DNA from 3 places in the Actinosynnema sp. genome. Region 1 is predicted to be linked to each of the others. Evidence: predicted binding sites of a transcription regulator. Region 1 holds the regulator's gene; each other region holds the start of a gene.
What was found. The regulator LexA, encoded in region 1, represses DNA repair genes until DNA is damaged. The targets are predictions, from matches to a motif close to CGAACACGTGTTCG.

Region 1 (3,991 bases):
CGACGACGACCGCTTCGACCACGACGAGGAGCTGTCCACCGGCGACCTCGCGCTCGCCGAGCGGGCCGCGCTGCGCCGCGTCGCAGGCCTGTCCACCGAGCTGGAGGACGTCACCGAGGTCGAGTACCGGCAGCTCCGGTTGGAGCGGGTCGTGCTCGTCGGGGTGTGGACCGAGGGCACGGCGGCGGACTCCGAGGCCTCGCTGGCCGAGCTGGCGCTGCTCGCCGAGACGGCGGGCTCGCAGGTCCTGGAGGGGCTCGTGCAGCGGCGCGACCGCCCCGACCCGGCCACCTACATCGGCTCCGGCAAGGTCGAGCAGCTGCGCGACGTGGTCATCGCGACCGGCGCGGACACCGTGATCTGCGACGGCGAGCTGTCCCCCGGCCAGCTGCGGCAGCTGGAGGAGCGGCTCAAGGTCAAGGTCATCGACCGGACCGCGCTGATCCTGGACATCTTCGCCCAGCACGCCTCCTCCAAGGAGGGCAAGGCCCAGGTCGAGCTCGCCCAGCTCCAGTACCTGCTCCCCCGCCTGCGCGGCTGGGGCGAGTCGCTGTCCCGGCAGGCCGGTGGTCGCGCCGGTGGCGGCAACGGCGGTGTGGGTCTGCGCGGCCCCGGTGAGACGAAGCTGGAGACCGACCGGCGGCGCATCCGCGCGCGGATCGCGAAGCTGCGGCGCGAGATCGCGTCCATGGGCGTGATCCGGGAGACCAAGCGCAGCGGGCGCGTGGCCAACTCGGTGCCCAGCGTCGCGATCGCCGGCTACACCAACGCGGGCAAGTCCAGCCTGCTCAACGCGCTGACCAGCGCGGGCGTGCTGGTCCAGGACGCGTTGTTCGCGACCCTGGACACGACCACCCGGCGCACCAGCACCCCGGACGGGCTGCCGTACACGCTGACCGACACCGTGGGCTTCGTGCGGCACCTGCCGCACCAGCTGGTCGAGGCGTTCCGGTCCACGCGGGAGGAGGTCGCGGACGCCGACCTGCTGATCCACGTGGTCGACGGCTCGGACGCGATGCCGGAGAAGCAGGTCGCGGCGGTGCGCGAGGTGATCGGCGAGATCGTGGAGAAGCGCGAGGAGCCGATGCCGCCGGAGCTGCTGGTGGTCAACAAGATCGACGCGGTGGACGAGCTGGTGCAGGCCAGGTTGCGGAACCTGTTCCCCGGCTCGCAGCTGGTGTCCGCGCACAGCGGCGAGGGCGTGGAGGAGCTGCGGCGGGTCATCGCCGGGCTGATCCCCCGGCCCGAGGTCGTGGTGGACGCCCTGGTGCCGTACGCGCGGGGCGAGCTGGTCGCGCGGGTGCACCGCGAGGGCGAGGTGCTCAAGGAGCGGCACACCGAGGAGGGCACCGAGCTGAGCGCCCGCGTGCACCCCGACCTGGCCGGGGCGCTGGAGCAGTACGCGGTGGGGAGCCGCAGCTGAGGGTGCGGTCGGCGCGCGCGGCCGGGGTCCTCCCGGCCGTCGCCGCCCTTCTCCTGGTGACGGCCGGGCCCGCCCCGGCGCAGTCCGCCGTCGCCGACGTGTGCCGGGTGACCGATCCCCGGTTGGCCGAGCTGTCCGGGCTCGCCTCGGACGGCAGGCGCTGGTACGCGCTGAACGACGACGACGACGGGGTGCTCCAGGTCCAGGTGCTGGGCCGGGACTGCTCGGTCGTCGGCACGATCTCCGGCACGACCGACCCGTACGACGCCGAGGACCTGGCGCTCGCGCCGGACGGGACGCTGTGGGTCTCCGACACCGGCGACAACAACCGCTCCCGGAGCACGGTGGCGCTGCACGCGCTGTCGAAGGACGGGACGACCCGCCTGCACCGGTTGACCTACCCGGACGGCCCGCACGACGCCGAGGCGCTGCTGCTCGACGCGGCCGGGGTGCCGCACGTCGTCACCAAGGAGGCGCTCGGGCAGGCGCTGGTGTACCGGCCGGTCGGGGCGTTGAACGAGGCCGGGCCGACGCCGCTGGAGCAGGTCGCGGCGCTGTCCCTGCCCAGCACGGACACCCCCGGCGGGCCTCGGGAGAGCCGCCTGGTCACCCGGTTGGTGACCGGTGGGGCGATGTCCCGCGACGGGTCGGTCGCCGCGCTGCGCACCTACACCGAGGTCTACCTGTACCCGGTGGTCGACGGGGACCTGGTGGCCGCGCTGGGGCGCGAGCCGGTGCGGGTGCCGCTGCCGGGCGAGGCGCAGGGCGAGGCGATCGCGTTCGAGCCGGACGGGACGCTGCTGTCCGCGTCCGAGTTCGGGGACGGCGGGACCTCGTCGGCGGTCCGGTCGGTCTCCGGGGCGGTCGACGCGGCCACGTCCGCACGGCCGTCCAGCACGGCGCCCGGCGAGGAGGCGGGCGGGACGTCGACCGGTCCCGGCGCGGAGGCCGCGCGGCCCCCAGCGGACCCCTCGGCGGCCGGGAACGGGCCCGAGTGGCTCGACCGGGTCCGCGTGGCGCTGGTCGGGATCGGCGTCGTGGCGGTGTTCGGCCTCGCCCTGTGGGCGCGGTCCCGGTGGGGACGCGGGCGGCGGGCGCGGGGCTGAGCCCGGCCGGTCCGCCAACCCGGCCCTAGAGCCTGCGCAGGACCGCGACGACCTTGCCGAGGATGGTCGCCTCGTCGCCGAAGATCGGCTGGTAGGCCGGGTTCTGCGGCAGCAGCCACACGTGCCCGTCGTCCTTGCGCTTGAACGTCTTGACGGTCGCCTCGCCCTCGATCATCGCGGCGACGACCTCGCCGTTGTCGGCGGTGGGCTGCTGGCGGACCACGACCCAGTCGCCGTCCGTGATCGCGGCGTCGACCATCGAGTCGCCCACGACCTTGAGCAGGAACACCTCGCCCTCGCCGACGATCTCGCGCGGCAGCGGGAAGACGTCCTCGATGGACTGCTCGGCCAGGATCGGCCCGCCCGCCGCGATCCGGCCCAGCATGGGCACGTACGCGGGCGTGGGCTTGGCCGCCGGGTCGAGGCCCGTGACGATCTCCGCGGGCAGCACGCCGACCGCGCGCGGCCGGTTCGGGTCGCGGCGCAGGAAGCCCTTGCGCTCCAGCGCGCGCAGCTGGTGCGCGACCGAGGACGTGGACGTCAGGCCCACCGCCTCGCCGATCTCGCGCACGCTGGGCGGGTAGCCGAAGCGGTCGACCCAGTCCCGGATCACGTCGAGCACCTTGCGCTGGCGCAGGGTCAGGCCCGCGTTGCCAGCGACGTCGGCTGGCGCCGCCGGGGCGGCCTGCGCCGCCGGGGCGGCGAGCGGGGCGTCGTCGGTCTTCCGGGCCACGGTGATTCCTCCTGACCGGACCAGTTTTGGCAGGCCGGCTGTCGGTCGATCTTCAAGTGTCGAAGGTAGTCGCAACCCCTGTCCAGATCAAACACCTGTTCGAGTAAATCCCGGCGTGTCGTAGCTATTCCGAGGCTCCCGGTGGTACACATTCGCACGGGCGTTCGATCGAACGGTTGTTCGATCATGATCCGATGACCTGCGGTGGAGGAGACGGCGTGGCGGTGGTCCTGGGCACTTCTAGGGGTTTCGCGCTGGTGGAGGACACCCGCGCCGAGGACGTCCCGCTGGGGCCGGGCGCGGTGCCCGGTCCACGGGTGCTGCGGCGGTTCGAGAGCGCCGACCGGTTGGCCAGGCGGCGCCCCGCGAGCGCCCGGAGCGCGCCGCTGCCCGCTCCCGAGCCGGCCCCCGCGCCCAGCAGGGCCCGGTCGCTGCTGCGGGCGTTCGGCGGGGCGCTGCTGGCCGCGCTGGCCGCCGCGGCCATCAGCCTGGTCTACCTCCAGGCGTCCGGCATCTCGGGCGTGCCGGACCGCACGACCACCGCGCACGTGCAGGTCGGCGAGCCGCTGCGGGACGTGGCCGAGCGGTCCGCGCCGGGCAGCGACCCGGAGGCCGTGGCCGAGCGGATCTCGGAGCTGAACGGGCTGGGCGGGCCGGACGCCGTCGTGCGGCCGGGACAGGCGCTGACCGTGCCGGACGGGCTCCCCGCGCCCTGAGCGCGCGCCGGGG
Region 2 (3,991 bases), on a different contig from region 1:
GTCGGGTGCGGCGGCGCGAACCCCTCCTCCGCGTACAGCGCCCCCAGGTGCCGCTGCACGATCGCCTCCGCCACGCCCGCGCTCGGCATCGCGGTGCGCAGGTCCAGCACCGCGAACCGGCTCGCCGCCGAGTTCACCGAGCGCTCCGCCAGCAGCTCCCACGACCGGGGCAGGCACGCCACGACCAGCACCGTCCGCCGGGTCTCCTCGCGCAGCCGCATCAGCCCGTCCGCGAGCCGGTCGGCCAGCCCCGAGGTCCCCGGCCGCTGGGTGATCACCGAGTCGATCTGGTCGACGGCCATCACCACCGGCCCGGTCAGCGCGAAGATCCGCGACAGGTCCCCCAGCACCAGCTGCGCGGACCGCGACCGCAGGTGGAAGCCCCACTCCGCCCGGTCCGCCTCGTCGATGCCGCCGTCCTCCAGCGCCAGGAACCGGTGCCCGACCTCGCTCGGCCGCCCCCGCGCCCGGTACAGCACCAGCGCCCGCAGCGTGTCCTGGCACTCCAGCGCCACCTGCGGGTCCAGCTCGCGCACCCGGTCCACCAGCTCGTCCAGGTACTCCCGGCTGATCGGGATCGTGCCGCGCAGCCGCAACCGCGACTCGTCGGTGTGCCCGGTCGCCTTGGCCAGCGCGTCCAGCATCGCGCCGAGCTGGTCGCCCTCGCGGTTGAGCCCGCTGATCGCCCCGTGCACCGCGCCCGCCCAGAACGAGCTGTCGTCCAGCAGCTTGAGCAGGAAGAACCACCCGCCGCGCGCCTGCGCCTCCTGCCGCAACCAGCCCAGCAGGTGCGTCTTGCCGACCCCGCGCTCCCCGCGCAGCACCACCCCGATCGGCGTGGAGCGCGGCTTGCGCGCGGCGGACGCCACGGCCCGCGCCAGCTCCGCGGCGACCGGCCCGTGCAGCTCCGGCACGTGGTGCGCGAGCGGGCTCCAGACGTCGTCGGGCGCGACCGCCGAGTTGAAGTGCACGGCCTGCAGCGCGTTGCGCCGCTCGTCGTCCAGGCCCGGCCCGGCGAGCGTCACCGCGCCACGACCAGCAGGTGCCGCGCCGTCCCGCCCAGCACGATGGCCGCCTCGCGGTCCCTGTCGGTCAGCGACTTCTGGTCCGCCTCGCCCCACAGGCGCACGTCCTCGCGCAGCGCCAGCTCGCCCAGCGCCCGGTCCACGTCCGCGCGCGGCACCCCGAGCAGCCGCTCCCGCAGGTCCGCCAGCGGCACCGAACCGCCCCGGCCGCCGCTGGCCGCGTCGTGCGCCGCCAGCACCAGCGCCACCGGGTCGGGCCGGAACACCTCGGCCACCGTGCCCCCGGTCGCGTCCAGGTGCCGCTTCAGGCCCGCCAGCACCGCCGCCAGCGCGCCACCGGCCGACCCGGACCTCGGCTGCCTCGGCGCGGTCAGCTCCTCGGCGCAGCGCACCGCGCCCCGGTCGGTCAGCTCGTGCGCGAACCCCCGGCCCACCTTCGCGCTCGTCACCAGGCCCAGCCCGTTGAGCCGCCGCCTGGCCGCCCCGTCCAGGGTGAACCCGGCGACCTCCCGCAGCTGCGGGTTGGTCAGCTCGCGGGCCTCAGCCATGAGCACGAGCAGCACCGCCCGCTCGTGCGGGGTCAGCCGCTCCTCGATCACACGTCCCCCTGTGCTCGCCGAACTTCCGTGGTTGATCGCGCCGAACCGGCCGTCCGTTACCGGGCGCTGCTCCACGCGGACCTGTCGGCCCCGGCCCGCCCGGTCATAGGCTCGTTCGGGTGCCGCACCCGTGTTCGCACAGCGCACAGGAGGTCGGATGGCCGTTCTCACGTCCCTCGCCGACGGCGTCGAGGAGGTGGTGCGCGACGGGGACACCACAGCTTTCGAGGGGTTCACGCACCTGATCCCGTTCGAGGCGGGCAACGAGGCCATCAGGCAGGGCCGCCGCGACCTCACCCTGGTGCGGATGACCCCCGACGTGATCTACGACCGGATGATCGGCGCGGGCTGCGCGCGCAAGCTCGTGTTCTCCTGGGGCGGCAACCCCGGAGTGGGCTCGCTGCACCGGTTCCGCGACGCCGTCGAGCACGGCTGGCCCGCGCCGCTGGAGCTGGAGGAGCACAGCCACGCGGGCATGGCCAACCGGTACGCCGCCGCCGCGTCCGGGCTGCCGTTCGCGGTGCTGCGCGGGTACGCGGGCACGGACCTGGTGGGGCGCACGGACAGCATCCGGACCGTGACCTGCCCGTTCACCGGCGAGGTGCTCGCGGCGGTGTCCGCGCTGCGGCTCGACAGCGCGGTCGTGCACGCCCAGCGCGCCGACCGGGAGGGCAACGTGCAGTACTGGGGGATCACCGGCGTGCAGAAGGAGGCGGTGCTCGCCGCGGAGCGGTCGCTGGTGACCGTGGAGGAGGTCGTGGACGAGCTGGAGCCGGTGCCCGGCGCGGTCGTGCTGCCGCACTGGGTGGTCGACCGGGTCGCCGTCGTGCCGGGCGGGGCGCACCCGTCGTACGCGCACGGCTACTCCACCCGCGACAACGCGGCGTACTCCGAGTGGGACGCGATCAGCCGCAGCCGCGAGGAGTTCTCCCGCTGGTGGGGAGGACTGCGGTGAGCGGGCACACCTCGGACGAGATGGTGACGGTCGCCGCCGCGCGGGCGCTGCGCGACGGCGCGGTGTGCTTCGTCGGCATCGGGCTGCCCAGCACCGCGGCCAACCTGGCGCGGCGCACCCACGCGCCCGACCTGGTGCTGGTGTACGAGTCCGGCACGATCGGCGCGAAACCGGACGTGCTGCCGCTGTCCATCGGCGACGGGGTGCTCGCCGAGACCGCGGTGAGCGTGATCGGGGTGCCGGAGGTGTTCAACTACTGGTTGCAGCCCGGCCGGATCGACGTCGGGTTCCTCGGGGCCGCGCAGGTCGACCGGTTCGCGAACATCAACACCACGGCGGTGGGGGACTACGCCTCGCCGTCGGTGCGGCTGCCGGGGGCGGGCGGGGCTCCGGAGATCGCGGCGTCGTGCGGGGAGGTCGTGGTGGTGGTGCGGCAGAGCCCGCGGGTGTTCGTGGAGCGGGTCGACTTCGTCACCTCGTTCGGGCACGGGTCGGGGCCGGGCGAGCGGGAGCGGCTCGGGCTCACCGGGGCCGGGCCGCAGGTGGTGATCACCGACCTCGGGGTGCTGCGGCCGGACCCGCGGACGTGCGAGCTGGTGCTGACGGCGTTGCACCCCGGGGTGGACGTGGCGACCGCGCGCGAGCGGACCGGGTGGGAGCTGCGGGTGGCCGACGACCTGGAGGAGAGCGCGCCGCCGAGCGGGGAGGAGCTGGCGGTGCTGCGGGAGCTGGTCGCGCGCAAGGGCGGGTGAGCGGGCCTGCCGCCTGGGCGCACGGGCGCACGGGCGGAGCCGAGACGTCGAGTCGACCGAGAGGGGCCGCGTTGCCGAGCACGACGATCCCCGCGTACCGGCGGGACCCGGAGTCCCAGCCGCCCGTGGACTTCCCCGCGTACCGCTCGAACGCCCTGCGCGCCCCGCGCAGACCGCTCGCGCTCCTGCCGCAGCGGCTCACCGAGGTCACCGGGCCGCTGCTCGGCGCGGACCGGGTGGGGGAGTTCGACCACGACCTCACCGCCGGGCACGCGGGCGAGCCGCTGGGGCAGCGGATCACGGTGTCCGGGCGGGTGCTCGACGGGGACGGGCGGCCGGTGGCGGGCGCGCTGGTGGAGGTGTGGCAGGCCAACGCGTCCGGCCGCTACCGGCACGACGCCGACCGGCACCCCGCGCCGCTCGACCCGAACTTCACCGGGGTCGGGCGGTGCGTCACCGACCCGGTTGGCGCGTACTCGTTCACCACCGTCCGGCCGGGCGCGTACCCGTGGCGCAACCACGACAACGCCTGGCGGCCCGCGCACATCCACTTCTCGCTGTTCGGGCGGGCGTTCACCCAGCGGCTGATCACCCAGGTGTACTTCCCCGGCGACCCGCTGCTGCCGCTGGACCCGGTGTTCAACTCGGTGCGCGACGAGG
Region 3 (3,991 bases), on a different contig from region 1:
ACCGCTGGCGGCTGTGCACGGCGGTCGAGATCTCGCCCACCGGTCAGCAGGCCAGCCGCACCGGGTCGCTGGCCGGGCTGCTCAAGGCCACCGGGTTCGCGTCCGTGCAGCTGTGCACGAGCGGGTCGCCCGCCCGCGACGAGGCGTTGGAGATCGTCGCCTGCGACGCCGCGCACCTGGCCGAGGCGGTGCCGGGGGTGCTCGCGCTCGGTGGTCCGCAGGACCCGCCGCTGTCCCAGGAGCAGGTGAACGCCGCCGCGTCGGGGCACTGCGCGGCGAAGGTGAACGGCTACGTCGGGGCGGTCCGCGAGGACGTCTTCGCGTCCTGGCGCTCGTTCGGCAGCCAGGCCTGGTCCGAGGGCTTCACGACGGCGGTCTGCTACGCCGAGGCCGCCCGCCCGTTCACCGGCAGGCTCTGGGGCCTCGGCCGGGGTCCGCTGCCCGAGTAGCGCGCCCGGTCGAGCGCTCCCCCGGTGGCCGCCGGAGGGCGCCGGAGTTGTCCACAGGGCCCCGTCCCCAGGTTCATGCGCAAGCTGTCCACAATCTCCACAACCTGTGCACAGGTTCATCCACACCCTGTGGAGAACTAGTCTCCACAGGCGGAATAGTTGATCAAGAAGCCGACTTTCCACAGCCGCCGAGCTAAGTAGAAACCTGCTCTGAGCAGCGCGAAGAACCCTCGCGATGACCTCCGGTGCAGTTGTCCACAGCTGTGGAGAACTGCCGGCGCAAGAGTGGAGAACTGGGGAAAGACTGGGGACAACTCGGTTGTCCACAGCCGTCCGGACGAACCGGGAACCCGGCGCGCGGATACCCCGAAGATCGGCTTCTCAACCCCTCGAACCGGCCCTGGAACGGCAGAACCCGGTGGACGCCGTTGTCCACCGGGCCACGTGGCGGGCCGAACCGCGGCCCGCCCGGCCACCCCGCTACCCGAGCCGCTGCCTCAGCGCCTCCAGCTCGTCGCGCAGCGCGGTCGGCACCTTGTCGCCGATCTTCGCGAACCACTCCTCGATCAGCGGCAGCTCGGCCCGCCACTCGTCCGCGTCGAACGCCAGCGACGCCTCCACGTCCTCCACCGGAGCGCCCAGCTCCGACAGGTCCAGCGCCTCGGCGGTCGGCACGTGCCCGATCGGCGTCTCACGGGCCGCCGCGCGCCCCTCGATCCGCTCGACCGCCCACTTGAGCACCCGCGAGTTCTCGCCGAACCCCGGCCACAGGAACCGCTTGTCCTCGCCGCGCCGGAACCAGTTGACGTAGAAGACCTTCGGCAGCTTGTCGGCGTCCGCGCCCTTGCCGGTGTCGATCCAGTGCTGGAAGTAGTCGCCCGCGTGGTAGCCGATGAACGGCAGCATCGCCATCGGGTCCCGCCGCACCACGCCCACCTGGCCGACCGCCGCCGCCGTGGTCTCGCTCGACAGCGTGGCGCCCATGAACACGCCGTGCTGCCAGTCCCGCGACTCGGTGATCAGCGGGACGGTCGTGGCCCGCCGACCGCCGAAGAAGATCGCCGAGATCGGCACGCCGTTCGGGTCGTCCCACTCCGGCGCCTTGATGTCGCACTGCTCGATCGGCGTGCAGTAGCGCGAGTTCGGGTGCGACGACGGCTCGTCCGAGCCCGGCGTCCAGTCGGCCCTCTTCCACGAGGTCAGGTGCGCGGGCGGCTCGCCCATGCCCTCCCACCACACGTCGCCGTCGTCGGTCAGCGCGACGTTCGTGAACAGCGAGTTCCCCTTCTCGATGGTCCGCATCGCGTTGGGGTTGGTGTGGTAGTCGGTGCCCGGTGCGACGCCGAAGAACCCGTTCTCCGGGTTCACCGCGTACAGCCGCCCGTCCTCGCCGAACCGCATCCACGCGATGTCGTCGCCGAGCGTCTCGACCTTCCAGCCGGGGATGGTCGGCTGGAGCATCGCCAGGTTGGTCTTGCCGCAGGCGCTCGGGAACGCCGCCGCGATGTAGTAGACCTTCGACTCGGGCGAGGTGAGCTTGAGGATCAGCATGTGCTCGGCGAGCCAGCCCTCGTCCCGCGCCATCACCGAGGCGATCCGCAGCGAGTAGCACTTCTTGCCCAGCAGGGCGTTGCCCCCGTACCCGGAGCCGAACGACCAGATCGTCCGCTCCTCGGGGAAGTGCGTGATGTACTTCGTGTCGTTGCACGGCCACGCCACGTCGTCCTGGCCGGGGGCCAGCGGCGCGCCGAGCGAGTGCAGCGCCTTCACGTACGGGACGCCGTCGCCGAACAGCTCCAGGGCGCGCGTGCCCATGCGGGTCATGATGTGCATGGAGACGACGACGTACTCGGAGTCGGTGATCTCCACGCCCAGCATGGGCTTCTCCGCCGTCAGCGGCCCCATGCAGAACGGGATGACGTACATGGTCCGGCCGCGCATCGAGCCCCGGTAGAGCTCGGTCATGGTCGCCTTCATCTCGGCCGGGTCCACCCAGTTGTTGGTGGGACCGGAGTCGGCCGGGTCGACCGAGCAGATGAAGGTGCGCTCCTCGACGCGCGCGACGTCCGTCGGGTCGGAAGCCGCCCAGAACGAGTTCGGCTTCTTCTCCAGCGGGACGAAAGTGCCCGCGTCGACCAGTTTCCCGGTCAGCTCGGCCCATTCGCGCTGCGTTCCGTCGGCCCACACGACCCGGTCGGGAGAGGTCAGCTCGGCGATCTCGCGAACCCAGGCCAGCAGTTCCTGGTGGTCGGTCGGGGCCTGGTCGAGACCGGGAATGGTCACTGCCGTCATCTCGTCTCGTCTCCTCGGTGAAGCACCGCCCCACGGGCGGACGACGACGTCCGTGCGGGACGGCGGCGTCCTCGGGAATGGCTGCGCCCGCCCCGGTGGGGGCGTGCGCTGAAAGGGATGGACGGAGGTTAGCCGGGTGAATGCCGGGTGACACCGCGACAACCTGTCGGTTGCCTCACAAAACCGATCAGGTAATCGATTCAGCACCCGATCACCGATCAATCCGCAACGGTTCAGCGGACAAATGCGATGGCGTTCCGGGCGCGTTACAAGAGCGATTGTGGAAGGGCTCTCACTTTGCCCGGCGGATCGATCGGTGAATTGGTCAAGAAGCGCGCGGAACGCGTTCACCTGCGGCGCGAGCGCCGATTCCGGCCGGTCGGGCCCCGGCGGGGCGCGCTGCCCGCGCGCGGGTGGAGACGCGGATCACGGGGAGCGGCGCTTTCGGCACCCGGACATTTCGGGCGCGCGCCACCACGTCGACGCCTTCAGCCCGCGCCCGTTCGTGGGGCGGCGCGCCCGCTCCCCCGCGCTGACCGCCGCACGACAAGAGGACCAGCGCGGCTGACGAGCGCTGGTCCTGGTTGTTGTCTTCGGCCCGAGGCGCGCCCGACCTTCGAGCCCGAGGTCGAACGATGGCAAAACGAGACCGAACAGCACCGCGTGGCGCGCGCCCGAACGGGGTCGCGCCGCGGCGGCGTCAGTTGGGGCTGATCCACTGCCCGGTGGTCGAGTCGATCCGCACCACGCCCGACACTGCGGTGCGGTCGTCCACCCCGTCGCCCCACAGCTGGTCGCTGCCGGAGTCCGCGGTGTACTTGCCGGTGGAGTCGAACCTGCCGTGCTCCACCTCGGTCCACTCGGCGTCCCCGGTGCGCTGCGAGACGGTCACCTCGCCGTCGCGGGTGATCTCGGTGGCCACGTCCGCCTGCCCGTCGCCGTCCGAGTCGGTGAACAGCCAGGTGTCGCCCTCGGCGTCCTCGATCATGACGCTGTCGGCGCGCCCGTCCTCGTCGCTGTCCACGGTCGCGGGCCCGACGTCCTGCGACCCGTTCGCGGTGGTGACGGTGATGTCCCGCCCCTCGGCCGAGTTGGTCCGCTCCGAGTCCTCCCCGACCCGCACCCACTCGCCCGACGCGTCGTCGAACCGGGACCGCTGCACGACCTCGCCCCGGTCGTCGAACGTGGTCATCAGGTCCGCGTCGCCGTCGCCGTCGGTGTCGGAGAACGCGATGCGCCCGCCGTCGTCC

Region 2: the regulator LexA is predicted to act here: its motif matches at 1,748-1,761, upstream of ACTUAL_RS00355 (CoA transferase subunit A).
Region 3: the regulator LexA is predicted to act here: its motif matches at 2,926-2,939, upstream of ACTUAL_RS06115 (phosphoenolpyruvate carboxykinase (GTP)).

What each region holds. Positions count from the first base shown of each region.
Region 1 covers NZ_JBQGCX010001001.1:47-4,037, reverse strand. Annotated here, with positions in the region: gene hflX (GTPase HflX) at 1-1,423, shown strand, start outside; gene ACTUAL_RS21220 (hypothetical protein) at 1,426-2,529, shown strand; gene lexA (transcriptional repressor LexA) at 2,555-3,262, opposite strand; gene ACTUAL_RS21210 (LysM peptidoglycan-binding domain-containing protein) at 3,481-3,978, shown strand.
Region 2 covers NZ_JBQGCX010000019.1:113-4,103, reverse strand. Annotated here, with positions in the region: gene ACTUAL_RS00365 (helicase HerA domain-containing protein) at 1-1,025, opposite strand, end outside; gene ACTUAL_RS00360 (hypothetical protein) at 1,022-1,624, opposite strand; gene ACTUAL_RS00355 (CoA transferase subunit A) at 1,782-2,579, shown strand; gene ACTUAL_RS00350 (CoA-transferase subunit beta) at 2,600-3,331, shown strand; partial or broken gene pcaH (protocatechuate 3,4-dioxygenase subunit beta) at 3,403-3,991, shown strand, end outside.
Region 3 covers NZ_JBQGCX010000309.1:1,683-5,673, forward strand. Annotated here, with positions in the region: gene ACTUAL_RS06110 (septum formation family protein) at 1-449, shown strand, start outside; gene ACTUAL_RS06115 (phosphoenolpyruvate carboxykinase (GTP)) at 930-2,741, opposite strand; gene ACTUAL_RS06120 (hypothetical protein) at 3,442-3,991, opposite strand, start outside.